DNA from 2 places in the Actinokineospora baliensis genome. Region 1 is predicted to be linked to the other one. Evidence: riboswitches for the same ligand, from Rfam matches in the RefSeq annotation. Region 1 holds a riboswitch; the other holds the start of a gene.
What was found. A riboswitch is a leader RNA that binds a small molecule or an ion and turns the genes downstream of it on or off. The one in region 1 is predicted to bind glycine.

Region 1 (7,074 bases):
CGCGTCGTAGCCGGTCAGCTTCGCCAGCCAGTCCTCCAGGTCGGAGATGATGGTCAGGATGCCCTTGGCGTCCTCGACCGGCGCGAACGGGTGCAGGTCGGCGAAGGCGGGCCAGGTGATCGGCTCCATCTCCGCGGTCGCGTTGAGCTTCATCGTGCACGAGCCCAGCGGGATCATGCTGCGGTCGAGCGCGACGTCCTTGTCCGACAGGGCGCGCAGGTAGCGCAGCAGCGCGGTCTCGGAGCGGTGCGTGGAGAACACCAGGTGGGTCATGAACTCGCTGGTGCGGACCAGGTCGGCGGGCAGCGCGTCCGGGGTGTCGGCGTCGAGCGCGTCGACGTCGGCGCTGACCCCGAACGCCTTCCACACCAGGTCCAGGTGCGCGCGGGTGGTGGTCTCGTCGGCGGCGATGCCGACGGTGTCGGCGTCGGCCAGGCGCAGGTTGACCCCCAGGCCCCTGGCGGCGGAGACGATCTCGGCGGCGCGGCCGGGCACGCGGGCGGACACGGTGTCGAAGAACGCCGTCTCGACGACCTCGACGCCGCCGCGGCGCAGGCCCTCGGCCAGCACCGCGGCCAGCCGGTGGGTGCGGGTCGCGATGGCGCGCAGGCCGTCGGGGCCGTGGTAGACCCCGTACATCGAGGCGACCACGGCCAGCAGCACCTGGGCGGTGCAGATGTTGGAGGTCGCCTTCTCGCGGCGGATGTGCTGCTCGCGGGTCTGCAGCGCGAGCCGGTAGGCGGGCTGCCCGTCGGCGTCGGTGCTGACCCCGACCAGGCGGCCGGGCAGCTGGCGCTCGAGGCCCTTGCCGACGGCCATGTAGCCCGCGTGCGGCCCGCCGAAGCCCATCGGCACGCCGAACCGCTGCGTGGTGCCCACGACGACGTCGGCACCGATCTCGCCGGGCGCCTGCAGCAGGGTCAGCGCGAGCAGGTCGGCGGTGACGGCGACCTTGGCGTCGCGGCCGTGCGCGGTGCGGATGAGCTCGGCGAAGTCGCGCACCGAGCCGGAGGCGCCCGGGTAGGACAGCAGGACGCCGAAGAAGTCGTCGACCGGCAGGCCCTCGGCCAGGTCGTGCACGACGACCTCGATGCCCAGCGGCTCGGCGCGGGTCTCGATCACCGCGATGGTCTGCGGGAAGGTGTCGGCGTCGACGACGAACCGGTTGGACTTGGAGCGGCCCGCGCGGCGCAGCAGCGTCATCGCCTCGGCGGCCGCGGTGGACTCGTCGAGCATGGAGGCGTTGGCGGTGGGCAGGCCCGCCAGGTCGGCGACCATGGTCTGGAAGTTGAGCAGCGCCTCCAGGCGGCCCTGGCTGATCTCCGGCTGGTACGGGGTGTAGGCGGTGTACCAGGCGGGGCTCTCCAGCACGTTGCGCCGGATCACCGGCGGGGTGTGCGTGCCGTAGTAGCCCAGGCCGATCATCTGGGTCAGCGTCCGGTTGCTCGCGGCCAGCTCGCGCAGCTCGGCCAGCGCCTGCACCTCGGTGGCCGGTGCGGGCAGGTCAATGGCCAGGTCGCCCTCGCGGATGGACTCCGGCACGGCGTGCTCGGCGAGCTCCTCCAGCGACCCCACGCCGACGACGTCGAGGATCCTGGACAGCTCGGCGGGGCGGGGACCGACGTGGCGGTCGGCGAACGGGGTGCCGTGCTCGAGCGCGGCGAGCGGGATCCGGTCGGTCGTCAAAGTGGCTCCTCGGGCGTGCAGGGGGGTCGGGCCTGGCACGGGCGGTCCGCCCGTGTGGCCCTCCCCCTCTGTCCGTGCCCGAAGGCGCCTGAGAGCTTCACCGCGCCCCTGCCCGGGACGCGACTTGCACCTTCGGCGGGGCTCCCCGGTCGTGCCGGCTCGCCCGCTTTCCAGAGGCGTCTCACCCGCACGGTCCGTTTGCCTGAGAGGTTCCGGGGAGGATTTGCTCCTTCGGCGCCGTGCCGGTCTGGTGGACCGGACGGACTCTCCCGCACGGGTTCAGCGACGCGTTGACGAGTCTAACCCGTCCAGGGTGCGTTTCTCGTCCGGCAGGGTGCAATTCGATTGCGGACCGGGTGCGGCTACCGGTCGACTGCCCGGTATGGGCTCCACCTTGGACACCGCGGCCGTTCGCGCGGCCTACGACGCGCAGCTGCGCCGTGACCTGCCCCCTTCAGGCGGCGCGGCCACCGCCGAGCGCACCGACCAGCTGACCAGGCACCTCGGGGTGGGGCCGGACGGGTGGTCTGGCGTCGTCTGGTCCTCACTCGACGAGGCGACGGCCGACCAGGTGATCGCGGACACCGTCGCGTGGCTGCGCACGGTCGAGGGCCACGCCGAGTGGAAGCTGCACCACCACGACACCCCCGCTGACCTGGGTGCCCGGCTGACCGCGGCCGGGCTGGTCGCGGACGGGGTCGAGTCGGTGATGGTCGCCGAGGCCGCGGCGGTACCGCACTTCGAACCGCCTGCGGGGGTGCGGCTGGTCGAGGTGGCCGACGACGCGGACATCGACCGCGCGGTGCTGGTGCACGACCTCGCCTTCGGCGGCGACCACAGCGGGCTCGGCAGGCGGATGCGCGTCGGGCTGGCGGCGGGGCTCATGGACGTCGTCCTCGCCGTGGCGGGTGACGAACCGGTCAGCGCCGCCCGCACGGACTACTACCCGGGCACCGAGTTCGCGGGCCTCTGGGGCGGCGGGACCGTCGAGGCGTGGCGCGGCCGCGGGATCTACCGGGCGCTGGTGAGCCACCGGGCACGCCGCGCTGAGCAGCGAGGGGTGCGCTACCTGCAGGTGGACGCGCTGCCGACGAGCCGCCCCATCCTGGAGCGGGTCGGCTTCACCGCGATCGCGCTGACAACCCCGTACACAGTGCCCCGGGGCTAGCCCGCGTTGCGGGCCTTCCTGCGCTGGGTGAGCTCGTCGTCCACCGGCACCTCGACGCCGTCCGCGCGCTCGGCCGGGAACTCGTGGATGGTGCCGCTGATCTCCCGGATGGCGCCGCTGACGGCGATGCCGAACACGCCCTGGCCGCCCTGCAGCAGGTCGACGACCTCCTCCGGCGAGGTGCACTCGTAGACCGTGGTGCCATCGCTGAAGAGGGTGATCCTGGCCAGGTCGCGCACGCCGCGCCTGCGCAGGTGGTCGACCGCGACCCGGATGTTCTGCAGGGACACACCGGTGTCGAGCAGCCGCTTGACGACCTTGAGGACGAGCACGTCCTTGAACGAGTAGAGCCGCTGCGACCCCGAGCCCTGCGCGCTGCGCACGGTCGGCACGACCAGGCCGGTGCGGGCCCAGTAGTCGAGCTGCCGGTAGGTGATGCCCGCGATCTGGCACGCGGCGGGACCGCGGTAGCCGACGAGCTCGTCGGGCAGCGAGGCGTCCGGGAACAGTTCGCCCTGCTCGCCGCCGAAGACGGAGTCAGCCCCAGCGGGACCTTCCTCGAACACGCCTGCCTCCCCTCGTCCGGCCACCGATGTGGCCGGCGAACGAGACCGCCCGTTCCACCCTGCGGAACGCCTCGGTCGAGCGGCGCACACCCGGTCCGGCGGTGGTCGGTGCGGTGGTGCTCGCGCCCCGGCCCGGAGTGTTTCGCTCGTCTGTGACGGTAAGACGGGGGCGCGGGGAGGTCAACGCGACGCGCGGGGAGGGGATGGGAGTCGCTGGTGGGGAGGGTCTTCGCCGGGGAATCAGGCAGCGGTAAGTCGGGGATCAGGAGCAGGTTGTGCGGCGGCTCAGGTGTCGGCGCCGCGGAAGTCCTCGGGCGAGACCGAGTCGAGGAACTCGCGGAACTTCTCCACCTCGTCCTCCTGCTCGTCCGGGATGATCAACCCGGCTTCCTGCAGCACCGAGTCCTCGGCGTGGATCGGCACCCCGACGCGCAGCGCCAGCGCGACCGAGTCGCTCGGCCGCGCGGAGACCCGCACGTCGCCGTCGAAGACCAGTTCGGCGAAGAAGGTGCCCTCGCGCAGATCGGTGATCCGCACCTGTTCCAGTTCGCGGCCGAGCGCGCCGATCACGTCCTTGAGCAGGTCGTGGGTCAGCGGTCTCGCGGGCCGCACCCCCTGCTGCTCCAGGGCGATCGCCGTGGCCTCCACCGATCCGATCCAGATCGGCAGGTACCGCTCTCCCTCGGTCTCGCGCAGCAACAAGATCGGCTGGTTCGCGGGCAACTCCACCCGCACCCCCACGACGCGCATCTCGCTCATCGGGCTCGCCTCCCTCCGCTCGCTGGGGCATCGGCGTCCCGTTCCATCGAGGATCGCTCATCGCCTACTTCGACGCTACCCGCCATCTGGTCCCCACGCCCGCCTATCTCACGTCTCCCGCACAGTGATCGGTTCACCCCGCGCGCCGCCGTGCGCACCCGGCTACCGGCCGGTGACTCTGCGCAGACCGGCCCTCACCAGCAGCGAGTGCAGCGTCACCGTGAGCGCCGCGAGGTCGTCGGCCGCCTCGTCCGCGCGCGCCCGAGCCGCCGGATCACGTTGCCGGAACAGAGGAGTGAGCACCTGCTCGATCAAACCGACCTCGCGGTCGGCCGCGGCGCGGAACGCGCGCAGGTGCCGGGGTTCGATTCCGTACTCCGCCAGCGCGGCCGCGGTCGCGGCGACGGTGAGCGCGTCGCTGTCGAACGACCCGTCGGCGTTGGCGCCCAACAACCCGTACTGCTCCAGTTCGAGCAGGGTCTGCGCCGTGATCCCGCCGCGCTCGACCACTTCGTCGCGGGTGAGCGTGCCGGTCACGGCCAGGGGCAGCGTGATCGCCGGTGTCGAGCCGTCGAACGCGGGGGCGTCGAGCACCGGGACGTCGGGTACCGGGGCCAGACCGCGCGCCGGGCGGGCCACCGTCCCCGGTGGCCCGCCCGAGCGGTCGAGCTGTTGCTTGATGACCTTCAGCGGCAGGTAGTGGTCGCGCTGCGCGGCGAGCACGAAGCGCAGCCTGGCCACGTCCGCCTCGGTGAACCGCCGGTACCCCGACGGCGAGCGCTGCGGGCTGACCAGCCCCTCCGACTCGAGGAAGCGGATCTTGGAGATGGTCACGTCCGGGAAGTCCGGCCGCAGCCGCGCCAGTACGGCGCCGATGCTGGACCCGCCCCTGGGCTGCCGACCCGCGGCCGTCACGCCTCCCTAGGCCCCCGCGCCGGGGCCGGTGAGGAACACCAGGCGGAACTTGCCGATCTGCACCTCGTCGCCACCGGCGAGCACGGCCTGGTCGACCGGCTCGCGGTTGACGTAGGTGCCGTTGAGGCTGCCGACGTCGATCACCACGAACTCGCCGCCCTCGCGGCGGAACTCCGCGTGCCGCCGGGAGACGGTGACGTCGTCGAGGAAGATGTCGCTGTCGGGGTGCCTGCCCGCGCTGGTGGTGTCGCGGTCGAGCAGGAACCGCGACCCCGCGTTGGGGCCGCGCTTGACCACCAGCAGCGCCGAGCCCGCGGGCAGGGCGTCGACACCCGCGACCGCGGGTTCGGGCGCCCGGGCCGCCTGGGCCTCGGGGTCGGTGAGGAAGTCGGCCCGGAAGACCGAAGTCCGCTCCGGAGACTGCTCCGGCGGGACGCCGGGCCCGTCGTTGGTGCTCACCTGAGCTCCTCCTGCTGGTCAGTTGCGCTGAACAGTTGCCAACGTACCGTGCGCGATCAGGCGCCGGGGCAGTGGTACCCCTTCGCGGTCGGCTGGGTGCCGACCGCGGCCCGACCCGCTGGTCAAGATCGTCTCACGCCCGCTCAGGCTTCGGTGAGGGCCTGGTAGGCATCGGCGTCGAGCAGCGCCTCGAGCGCCTCGGGGTCGTCGACCCTGATCTCGATGAGCCACCCCTCGCCGTAGGGGTCGGAGTTGAGCAGGTCGGACTGCTCGGCCACCGCGTCGTTGACCGCCACGACCTCCCCGCTGAGCGGGGCGTAGAGGTCGGAGACGCTCTTGGTCGACTCGACCTCGCCGATCGAGGCGCCCGCCTCGACCCGGTCGCCGAGCTCGGGCAGCTGCACGAACACGACGTCGCCGAGCTGCTGCTGGGCGTACTCGGTGATGCCGACGCGGACCAGGTCGTCGGCCTTGGTCGCCACCCACTCGTGCTCGTCGGTGTAGCGGAGTTCTTCGGGAATCACTCGAGCCCTCTTTCGGACCTTGACCCTGATGGTGGCGCAGAGCTTAAACGGCGGCGCTCCCGGCCAACCGCAGCGCCGCTCGTGTCTGCACGAGGTACAGCAAGCCGGACCAGATGAACAAGAGCCCGCCCCAGATGACGAACGCGTAGGCGACCGGCCGGACCACCGAGGCGAGGGTGGAACCGCCTTGGGCCAACAAGAGCAACGGGAACGCGTACATCAGGTTGAACGTCGCTGCCTTACCGACGTAGGTGACCTCGGGCGGGGCGAACCCGCCCCGGCGCAGCACGAGGATGCACCCGCCGACGAGCACGTCGCGGGCGACCAGCAGCGCCGCGACCCACCACGGCACGATGTCGCGCGCGACGAAGGCGACGATCGTGACCAGCGTGTAGAGCCGGTCGGCCGCCGGGTCCAGCAGGGCGCCGAGCCTGCTGGTCTGGTCGAGCCAGCGCGCGATCTTGCCGTCCAGCCAGTCGCTGAGCCCGCTGAACAGCAGCACGACCAGCGCCCAGCCATCGGCCTTGGGCACCAGCAGCAGGTACAGGAACAGCGGCACCCCGGCCAGCCGCAGCATGCTCAGGATGTTCGGGATCGTCCACACGCGATCCGCCGAAGCGCTTTCTCCCCGCTCCGCCCTCTCTTCCCGCAGCTCAGCCATGCGGGAAGAGTAGGGCAGGCGGGAGACGACTACGCCCGGTGGTTCATCCCCTCGAAAAGACCATTCCCAGTCCCCCCAGTTTCCCCAGTCCCCAGTTGACCCCCGGCTCCGTGCCGGGCCCCGGACTAGTCCTCGCGGCGGTGCGTCCAGCCCTGCCGCTCGAGAGCGGTGGGGCTGAGCGCGGTCGGCCTGCCGAACGCGTCGAGACCGACCCAACGGGCCGCTCCCCCGGTGTACTCCAGCACGTAAGCGTGCCCCTGGCTCCAGACCACGCTGCACGGCGCGGTCGGCAGGGTCGGCCCGGATCCGGATCCGGCCTGGTGAGAGATCGTTTCG
Region 2 (7,074 bases), 280 kb from region 1:
ATCTCTCGCTGGCGAACGGGACTCTTAGGCAACCTGTCCCCGCGGTGCTAGGCCACGAGGGGGCTGGCGTAGTCGTTTCGGTCGGGGCGGGTGTGACGCGGGTGGGGCCGGGGGATCACGTGGTCCTCAACTGGGCGCCGCCGTGTCGGGAGTGTTGGTTTTGCCTTGAGGGGGAGCCGTACTTGTGTGAGCGGGCGGCTGACGCTGCGGGGGTTCCGCATGCCGCGTTGCCCGATGGGACGCCTCTGTACCCGGGGCTCGGCACGGGGGCTTTCGCCGAGGAGACGATTGTCGGCGAGCGCGCGGTTGTGAAGATCCCGACCGACGTTCCCTTCGAGCAGGCGGCGGTTCTGGGTTGCGCGGTCCTTACCGGTGCGGGCGCCGTGTTCAACACCGCGCAAGTGAAGGCCGGGCAGTCGGTTGTCGTAGTGGGGCTCGGTGGCGTAGGGCTTTCGGTGTTGCAGGCGGCGCGGATCGCGGGTGCCGGGCCTATCGTCGCCGTTGATGTGCAGCCGGAGAAGGAAGTTCTGGCGCGCGCACACGGCGCTACCGACTTCGTCCTCGCAGACGACACCACCGCCAAGACGGTCCGGAAGTTGACTGACGGGCGGGGCGCGGACGTCGCCTTCGAGTGCGCGGGGGTCCCGGCCTCCATCCGCACGGCGTGGGCCTCGTCCCGCCGCGGTGGGCACGTCGTGGTGGTGGGAGTTGGCTCCGCCAAAGCGATCGTGGAGTTCAGCGCCCTCGAGCTCTACTTCTTCGGCCGCACCCTCACCGGCTGCCTCTTCGGCTCCGCCGACCCGGACGTCGACATCCCCCGCCTGCTCGACCTGGTCGCCGCGGGCCAGCTCGACGTCGCCGGGCTGGTGACCGCCGAGGTCGGGCTGGACGGGATCGAGACCGCCTTCGCCGACATGCGCGCGGGCCGGGGCGGCCGCACGCTCGTCCGCCCGTGACCGGGCAGCGGCGGTGAACTCCCCCGAGCCCCGGGCCAAGCCGATCTCCGGCAAGGCCATCGCCCTGGTCGCGGTGGGCATCGTCGCGCTCACGGTGCTGGCCGTCGGGCTGCTGTGGTGGCCCGCGACCAGCGGCCTCACCGGCGAGAAGCTGGTCACCGCCCGGTTCGAGGCCCTGCGGATCGGGCTGAGCATCGGCATCGGTGGTGGCGGCGTCTTCGCGCTGTACCTGTCGTGGCGCAGGCAGCGGACCACCGAGCAGGACCTCGACAACCGCGAACGGGCGCTGGCCCACCAGCGCGACGTGGCCGCCGACGCCAAGGCGCACCAGGACCGGATGGCGGCGATCACCGAGAAGGACGGCGTCGAGCGGCGGATCACCGACCTCTACACCAAGGCCGCCGACCAGCTCGGCTCCGACAAGGCGCCGGTGCGCATGGCCGGGCTGTACGCGCTGGAACGGCTCGCCCAGGACAACCCCGGCCACCGCCAGACCGTGGTCAACGTCTACTGCGCGTACCTGCGGATGCCGTTCGACCCGCCCGAGGACACCACCCCGGCCGACCCGGCGGCCCTGCCCGAGCACCGCTCGCGGCTGCAGGAGCGGGAGGTCCGGCGCGCGGTGCAGCGGATCCTGCTGCTGCACCTGCGCCCCGAGCTCGCGGAGTTCTGGCCGGACATGGACCTCGGCCTCACCGGCGCCGTGCTGATCGACTTCGACCTGTCCCGCTGCCGGATCCGCTCCTCGACCTTCGCCATGGCGAGCTTCCAGTACCGGGCCAACTTCAGCGGGACGCGGTTCGACGGCTACGCCTGGTTCCGCGGCACCACCTTCACCGGTCAGGCGTGGTTCCAGGGCGCGGAGTTCGGCGGGCACGCCAACTTCAACGAAGTCACCTTCCAGGACGAGGCCCGCTTCCGCGACGCGTCCTTCCGGCACACGTCCACCTGGCGGGACGCTTCCTTCTCCCGCGGGGTGCCCGCCGAGGTCACCGAGGTCGCGGGCGGGGTAGCCGACGTCACAACCGCATGAAGAGGGTTGTTGCCAGGACCTGGCGGTAGCGTCCCGCTCGCTATTAGGCTCGATCCGCTCCAGTCCCCGCTGGCCCGATGTCCCGGAGGTGCGCTGATGACCCGTTCGGTCGCCATGCACATGAGTGACGGGTTGCTCAACACGACGACCTCGCTGTTGTTCGTCGGGGTCGCCGTGGTCGGGTTGGCGGTCGCGGCGGCGCGGGCGCGCAACGACCTCGACGACCGGACCGCGCCGTTGGCCGGGTTGGTGGCCGCGTTCGTCTTCGCGACGCAGATGCTGAACTTCCCGGTGCTGCCCGGGGTCTCCGGGCACCTGCTCGGCGGTGCGCTGGCGGCGATCCTGGTTGGACCGTGGGTCGGGGCGCTGTGCGTGTCGATCGTGCTGGTGGTGCAGGCGCTGGTGTTCGCCGACGGCGGGGTGACCGCGCTGGGCGCGAACATCACCAACATGGCCCTGATCGGCACGGCCGCCGGGTTCGCGGTCGCGACCCTGCTCAAGCGGTTCACCAGCGGCAAGGTCGGGCTGGTCGTCGTCGCGTTCGTCGCGGCGTTGCTGAACACCGTGATCGCCTCGCTCGGCTTCGTGCTCGAGTTCGCCATCGGGGGAGACCCGGCGTTCAGCCTCGGTGGGGTCACCGCGACGGTGGTGGGCGTGCACTGCCTCATCGGCATCGGCGAGGGCGTCATCACCGCGCTCACCGTGGGCGCGGTCGCCGCCGTCCGGCCGGACCTGGTGTACCTGCTGCGCGGCACCAGCCGCCCCCTGGAAGTGCGTGAAGGGACCTCGGCATGACGAGCACGAAGACCCGCAACCTGTCGTTCCTGCTCGGGTTCCTCCTCGTGGCCCTCGTCCTGGCGGGCGCTGTGTCCTACCTGGCCGATTCGAACCCGGACGGGCTCGACCACGCCACACTCAAGGGCTGCGAGGTCGTGGAGACCGCGGAGGGCGAGCAGTTGCAGGGCAGCTGCATCGCGCAGAACGCAAAGGACCACCAGCTCGCGGGGAGCCCGCTGGCTGACTACGCCGTCGACGGTGGTGAAGGCACCACCGGACTGGCGGGTGTGATCGGCGTCGTGCTGACCGTTGTTGTCGCCGGTGGGCTGTTCTGGGTGCTGCGCAGGCGCCCCACCAAGTGAGCGGGGGGCACTCGCACCCGCTGTACCGGCCTGGTGACTCACCGGTGCACCGACTTCCACCGCAGGTCAAGATGGTCGCGGCGGTTGCGGGGGCGTTGTGTGTCGTCACGACTCCTAGGGACAGATTCTGGGCGTTCGGGCTCTACTTGGCCCTCTTGGCCGGAGTTTGGGTGTTCGCGCGGATCCCACCCGGGTGGCTGGCCAAGCGCGCACTGATCGAGTTGCCTTTCGTGGTTCTCGCGCTCGTGTTTCCGTTCGTCGCAGGTGGTCCTACGGTCTACGTGTTGGGCCTAACGCTGTCCGAGCACGGCCTACTGTCCGGCTGGAACATCCTCGTCAAGGGAACCCTCGGCGTTCTGATCTCTCTTACGCTGGCTGCCACCACGATGCCGGGGGAGCTGATCGTCGGTCTGCAGCGGCTGCGGGTACCGAAGATGGTCGTCACCATCGCCACTCTTATGTTGCGCTACTTGGACGTCATCGCCGCCGAAGCCCGTCGCATGCGGATCGCGCGCATCTGCCGGGGCCACGATCCCCGCTTCCTGTGGCAGGTGGGGGCGACAGCGCGCGGCATCGGCACCTTGTTCATCCGTAGTTACGAGCGCGGGGAGCGCGTGCACCTCGCCATGGTGTCGCGCGGCTGGAACGGCTCCATGCCCGACCAGGGACGGCCCGCTGGGCGCACGGCATGGCTCGTGGGACTCATGCCGACGGCTCTGGCCGCCGTCGTGCTAGGCATGGCCCTGTGACACCGCCCGCGCTCTTGGTCGAACGCCTCGCCTACGCCTACCCCGACGGCCACCAAGCCCTCTTCGGCGTGAACCTCCGGGTGGAGCCGGGGGAGAGGGTCGCGGTCCTGGGCCCCAACGGCGCCGGCAAGACCACCTTGGTGCTGCACCTCAATGGCGTGCTGACCGGACAGGGCAAGGTCGAGGTCGCCGGACTGCCGGTCAATAAACAGAATGCGAAAGAGGTCCGCCGCCGGGTCGGCATCGTCTTTCAGGATCCAGACGACCAGCTGTTCATGCCCACGGTCGGTGAAGACGTCGCTTTCGGCCCCGCGAACTTCGGGTTGCGCGGGGCCGAACTCGACGCCCGGGTCAAGCGCGCCCTCGACGACGTCGGCATGGCCGAGCACGCCGAGCGCTCACCCATGCACCTGTCCGGCGGGCAACGCCGCCGGGTGGCGCTGGCCACCGTGCTGGCCTGCGACCCGGACATCCTCGTGCTCGACGAACCCTCGGCCAACCTGGAACCGCGGGCCCGCCGCGAACTCGCCGAGGTGCTGCTCAGCCTGGGCCGCACGATGCTCATGGTCACCCACGACCTGCCCTACGCCGCGCAGCTGTGCCCGCGCGCGGTGCTCATCGATGACGGTGTGATCGTGGCCGACGGCCGCACCCGCGACCTGCTCGCCGACGCCGCCCTGCTGGCCCAGCACCGGCTCGAACTTCCTTTCGGGTTCCGCCTCGACTAGTCTCGCGACCACAACCACATATCGGGCCGCACGAGTGGGACCGGGAGAGCCCTCGACCTTGGTCGAGGCACCGAAGGAGCAAACTCCCCGTCAATCTCTCAGGTAAAGCTACCGTTCCCACCAGGCCACTCTGGAAAGCAGGCGCGATCTCGGCGCCTCACCCACGGTGCAAGCCGCGTTCGCGGCGAAGCTCTCAGGTGCCATGACAGAGGGGGAGTTCCAGCGCCGGGATCGTCCACCCGGCGCGCTGCCCAGGAGCTCCCATGACCCTCGTCCCCCGCACCCAATACAGCGAACAGCCCACGGGTTGTCCACAACCATCACACTCATCCACAGCTCGACCGGTCGCGCTGCACCACGCGCGCCCGGCGTGCCACGCTGCGGACAGCACTGTTCCCGGCGCGCCGAAGGAGAACCGACTTCCATGAGCACACCCTCCCCGCTGCACGCGGTGCATGAGGCCCTGAGTGCCTCGTTCACCGACTTCGCGGGCTGGTCGATGCCCCTGCGCTACGGCAGCGAGCTGGCTGAGCACAAGGCGGTCCGCACCGCGTCGGGCCTGTTCGACCTCAGCCACATGGGCGAGATCGAGCTGACCGGCCCCGAGGCGGCCCAGGCGCTGGACTTCGCCCTGGTCGGCAAGCTCTCGGCGGTGAAGCCGGGCAAGGCCCGCTACACGATGATCTGCGACGACGAGGGCGGTGTCCTCGACGACCTGGTCGTCTACCGGCTGGCCGCCGACAAGTACATGGTCGTCGCCAACGCCTCCAACGCCGCGACCGTGGCCGCCGCGCTGCGCGAGCGCGCCGACGGGTTCGCCGTCGAGGTCGACGACCGCTCCGCCTCGCTGGCGCTGATCGCCGTCCAGGGCCCCACCTCGACGGCGATCATCGGCTCGGTGACCGACGCCGACCTCGACGCGCTCGCCTACTACGCCAGCGTCCCGTCGGCCATCGCGGGCATCGACATCCTGCTCGCCCGCACCGGCTACACCGGCGAGGACGGCTTCGAGGTCTATGTGGACGGTGCCAAGGCCCCCGAGGTGTGGCGGCTGCTCACCGAGGTGGGCCAGGAGCACGGCCTGCTGCCCGCCGGGCTCGCCTGCCGCGACACGCTGCGGCTGGAGGCCGGGATGCCGCTCTACGGCAACGAGCTCAGCGCCTCGTTCACCCCGTTCGACGCCGGTCTCGGCCGGGTCGTGAAGTTCGACAAGCCCGGCGGGTTCGTCGGCAAGGAGGCGCTGGAGCGCCGCCGCGACGCCGACGTCGAGACCAAGGTGCTGGTGGGGCTGATCGGGTCCGGCAAGCGCGCCCCCCGACACGGGTACGCCGTGCTCGACGGGGACGGCGCCCAGGTCGGTACGGTCACCAGCGGCGCGCTCTCGCCGACGCTCGGCCACCCGATCGCGATGGCCTACGTGCCGGTCGCGGTCAGCGAGCCGGGTACCGCGCTCACCGTGGACATCCGCGGCACCGGCGCGCCGGTCGAGGTCGTCAAGCTGCCCTTCTACCAGCGTCAAGCCTGAACCCAGGAGATCGAGAACCCATGAGCAACCCGGAGAACCTCGGCTACACCACCGACCACGAGTGGGTCGACCTCGCCGATCCGGCCTCGGCCACCGTCGGCGTCACCAAGTACGCCGCCGACGCCCTCGGTGACGTGGTGTACGTGCAGCTGCCCGAGGTGGGCGCCACCCTGACCACCGGCGAGGCGTGCGGGGAGATCGAGTCGACCAAGTCCGTCTCCGACCTGTTCGCCCCGGGCGACGGGGTGGTCGTGGAGATCAACGAGGCGGTCGTGGACACCCCCGAGCTGGTCAACACCGACCCGTTCGGCGACGGCTGGCTCTTCCGCTTCCGCGTCGACGGCGAGCCGGAGCTGCTCACCGCCGCCGCGTACGCCGAGCACACCAAGGAGGGCTGATGGCGGGCACACCCACGTTCAACCAGCACCTGGCCGAGGTCGACCCGGAGATCGCCGCCGCGGTCGCCGACGAGCTGCACCGCCAGCAGTCGACCCTGGAGATGATCGCCTCGGAGAACTTCGCCCCGGTGGGCGTGCTCGAGGCGCAGGGCTCGGTGCTGACCAACAAGTACGCCGAGGGCTACCCCGGCAAGCGCTACTACGGCGGCTGCGAGCACGTCGACGTGGTCGAGCAGCTGGCCATCGACCGGGTCAAGGCGCTCTTCGGCGCCGAGCACGCCAACGTCCAGCCGCACTCGGGCGCCTCGGCCAACGCCGCGGCGATGTTCGCCGTGCTCAAGCCCGGCGACACGATCCTCGGCCTGGACCTGGCGCACGGCGGGCACCTGACGCACGGGATGAAGATCAACTTCTCCGGCAAGCTCTACAACGTGGTCGCCTACCACAGCGACCGCGAGACCGGCCGCGTCGACATGGGCGAGGTCGAGCGGCTGGCCAAGGAGCACAACCCGAAGCTGATCGTGGCAGGCTGGTCGGCCTACCCGC

Region 2: linked by a shared signal. The riboswitch ahead of gcvT (glycine cleavage system aminomethyltransferase GcvT) and the one ahead of gcvP (aminomethyl-transferring glycine dehydrogenase) in region 1 are both predicted to bind glycine.

What each region holds. Positions count from the first base shown of each region.
Region 1 is NZ_JAFBCK010000001.1:6,329,277-6,336,350, forward strand. It holds gene gcvP (aminomethyl-transferring glycine dehydrogenase) at 1-1,686, opposite strand, end outside; glycine riboswitch at 1,867-1,968, opposite strand; gene JOD54_RS28125 (GNAT family N-acetyltransferase) at 2,069-2,854, shown strand; gene JOD54_RS28130 (MerR family transcriptional regulator) at 2,851-3,420, opposite strand; gene JOD54_RS28135 (bifunctional nuclease family protein) at 3,706-4,179, opposite strand; gene ftsR (transcriptional regulator FtsR) at 4,342-5,094, opposite strand; gene garA (glycogen accumulation regulator GarA) at 5,101-5,553, opposite strand; gene gcvH (glycine cleavage system protein GcvH) at 5,697-6,077, opposite strand; gene clsA (cardiolipin synthase ClsA) at 6,121-6,738, opposite strand; gene JOD54_RS28160 (hypothetical protein) at 6,864-7,074, opposite strand, start outside.
Region 2 is NZ_JAFBCK010000001.1:6,608,077-6,615,150, reverse strand. It holds gene JOD54_RS29235 (alcohol dehydrogenase catalytic domain-containing protein) at 1-956, shown strand, start outside; gene JOD54_RS35840 (pentapeptide repeat-containing protein) at 970-1,989, shown strand; gene JOD54_RS29225 (energy-coupling factor ABC transporter permease) at 2,086-2,784, shown strand; gene JOD54_RS29220 (PDGLE domain-containing protein) at 2,781-3,128, shown strand; gene cbiQ (cobalt ECF transporter T component CbiQ) at 3,200-3,877, shown strand; gene JOD54_RS29210 (energy-coupling factor ABC transporter ATP-binding protein) at 3,817-4,605, shown strand; glycine riboswitch at 4,637-4,729, shown strand; glycine riboswitch at 4,730-4,824, shown strand; gene gcvT (glycine cleavage system aminomethyltransferase GcvT) at 5,030-6,130, shown strand; gene gcvH (glycine cleavage system protein GcvH) at 6,151-6,528, shown strand; gene glyA (serine hydroxymethyltransferase) at 6,528-7,074, shown strand, end outside.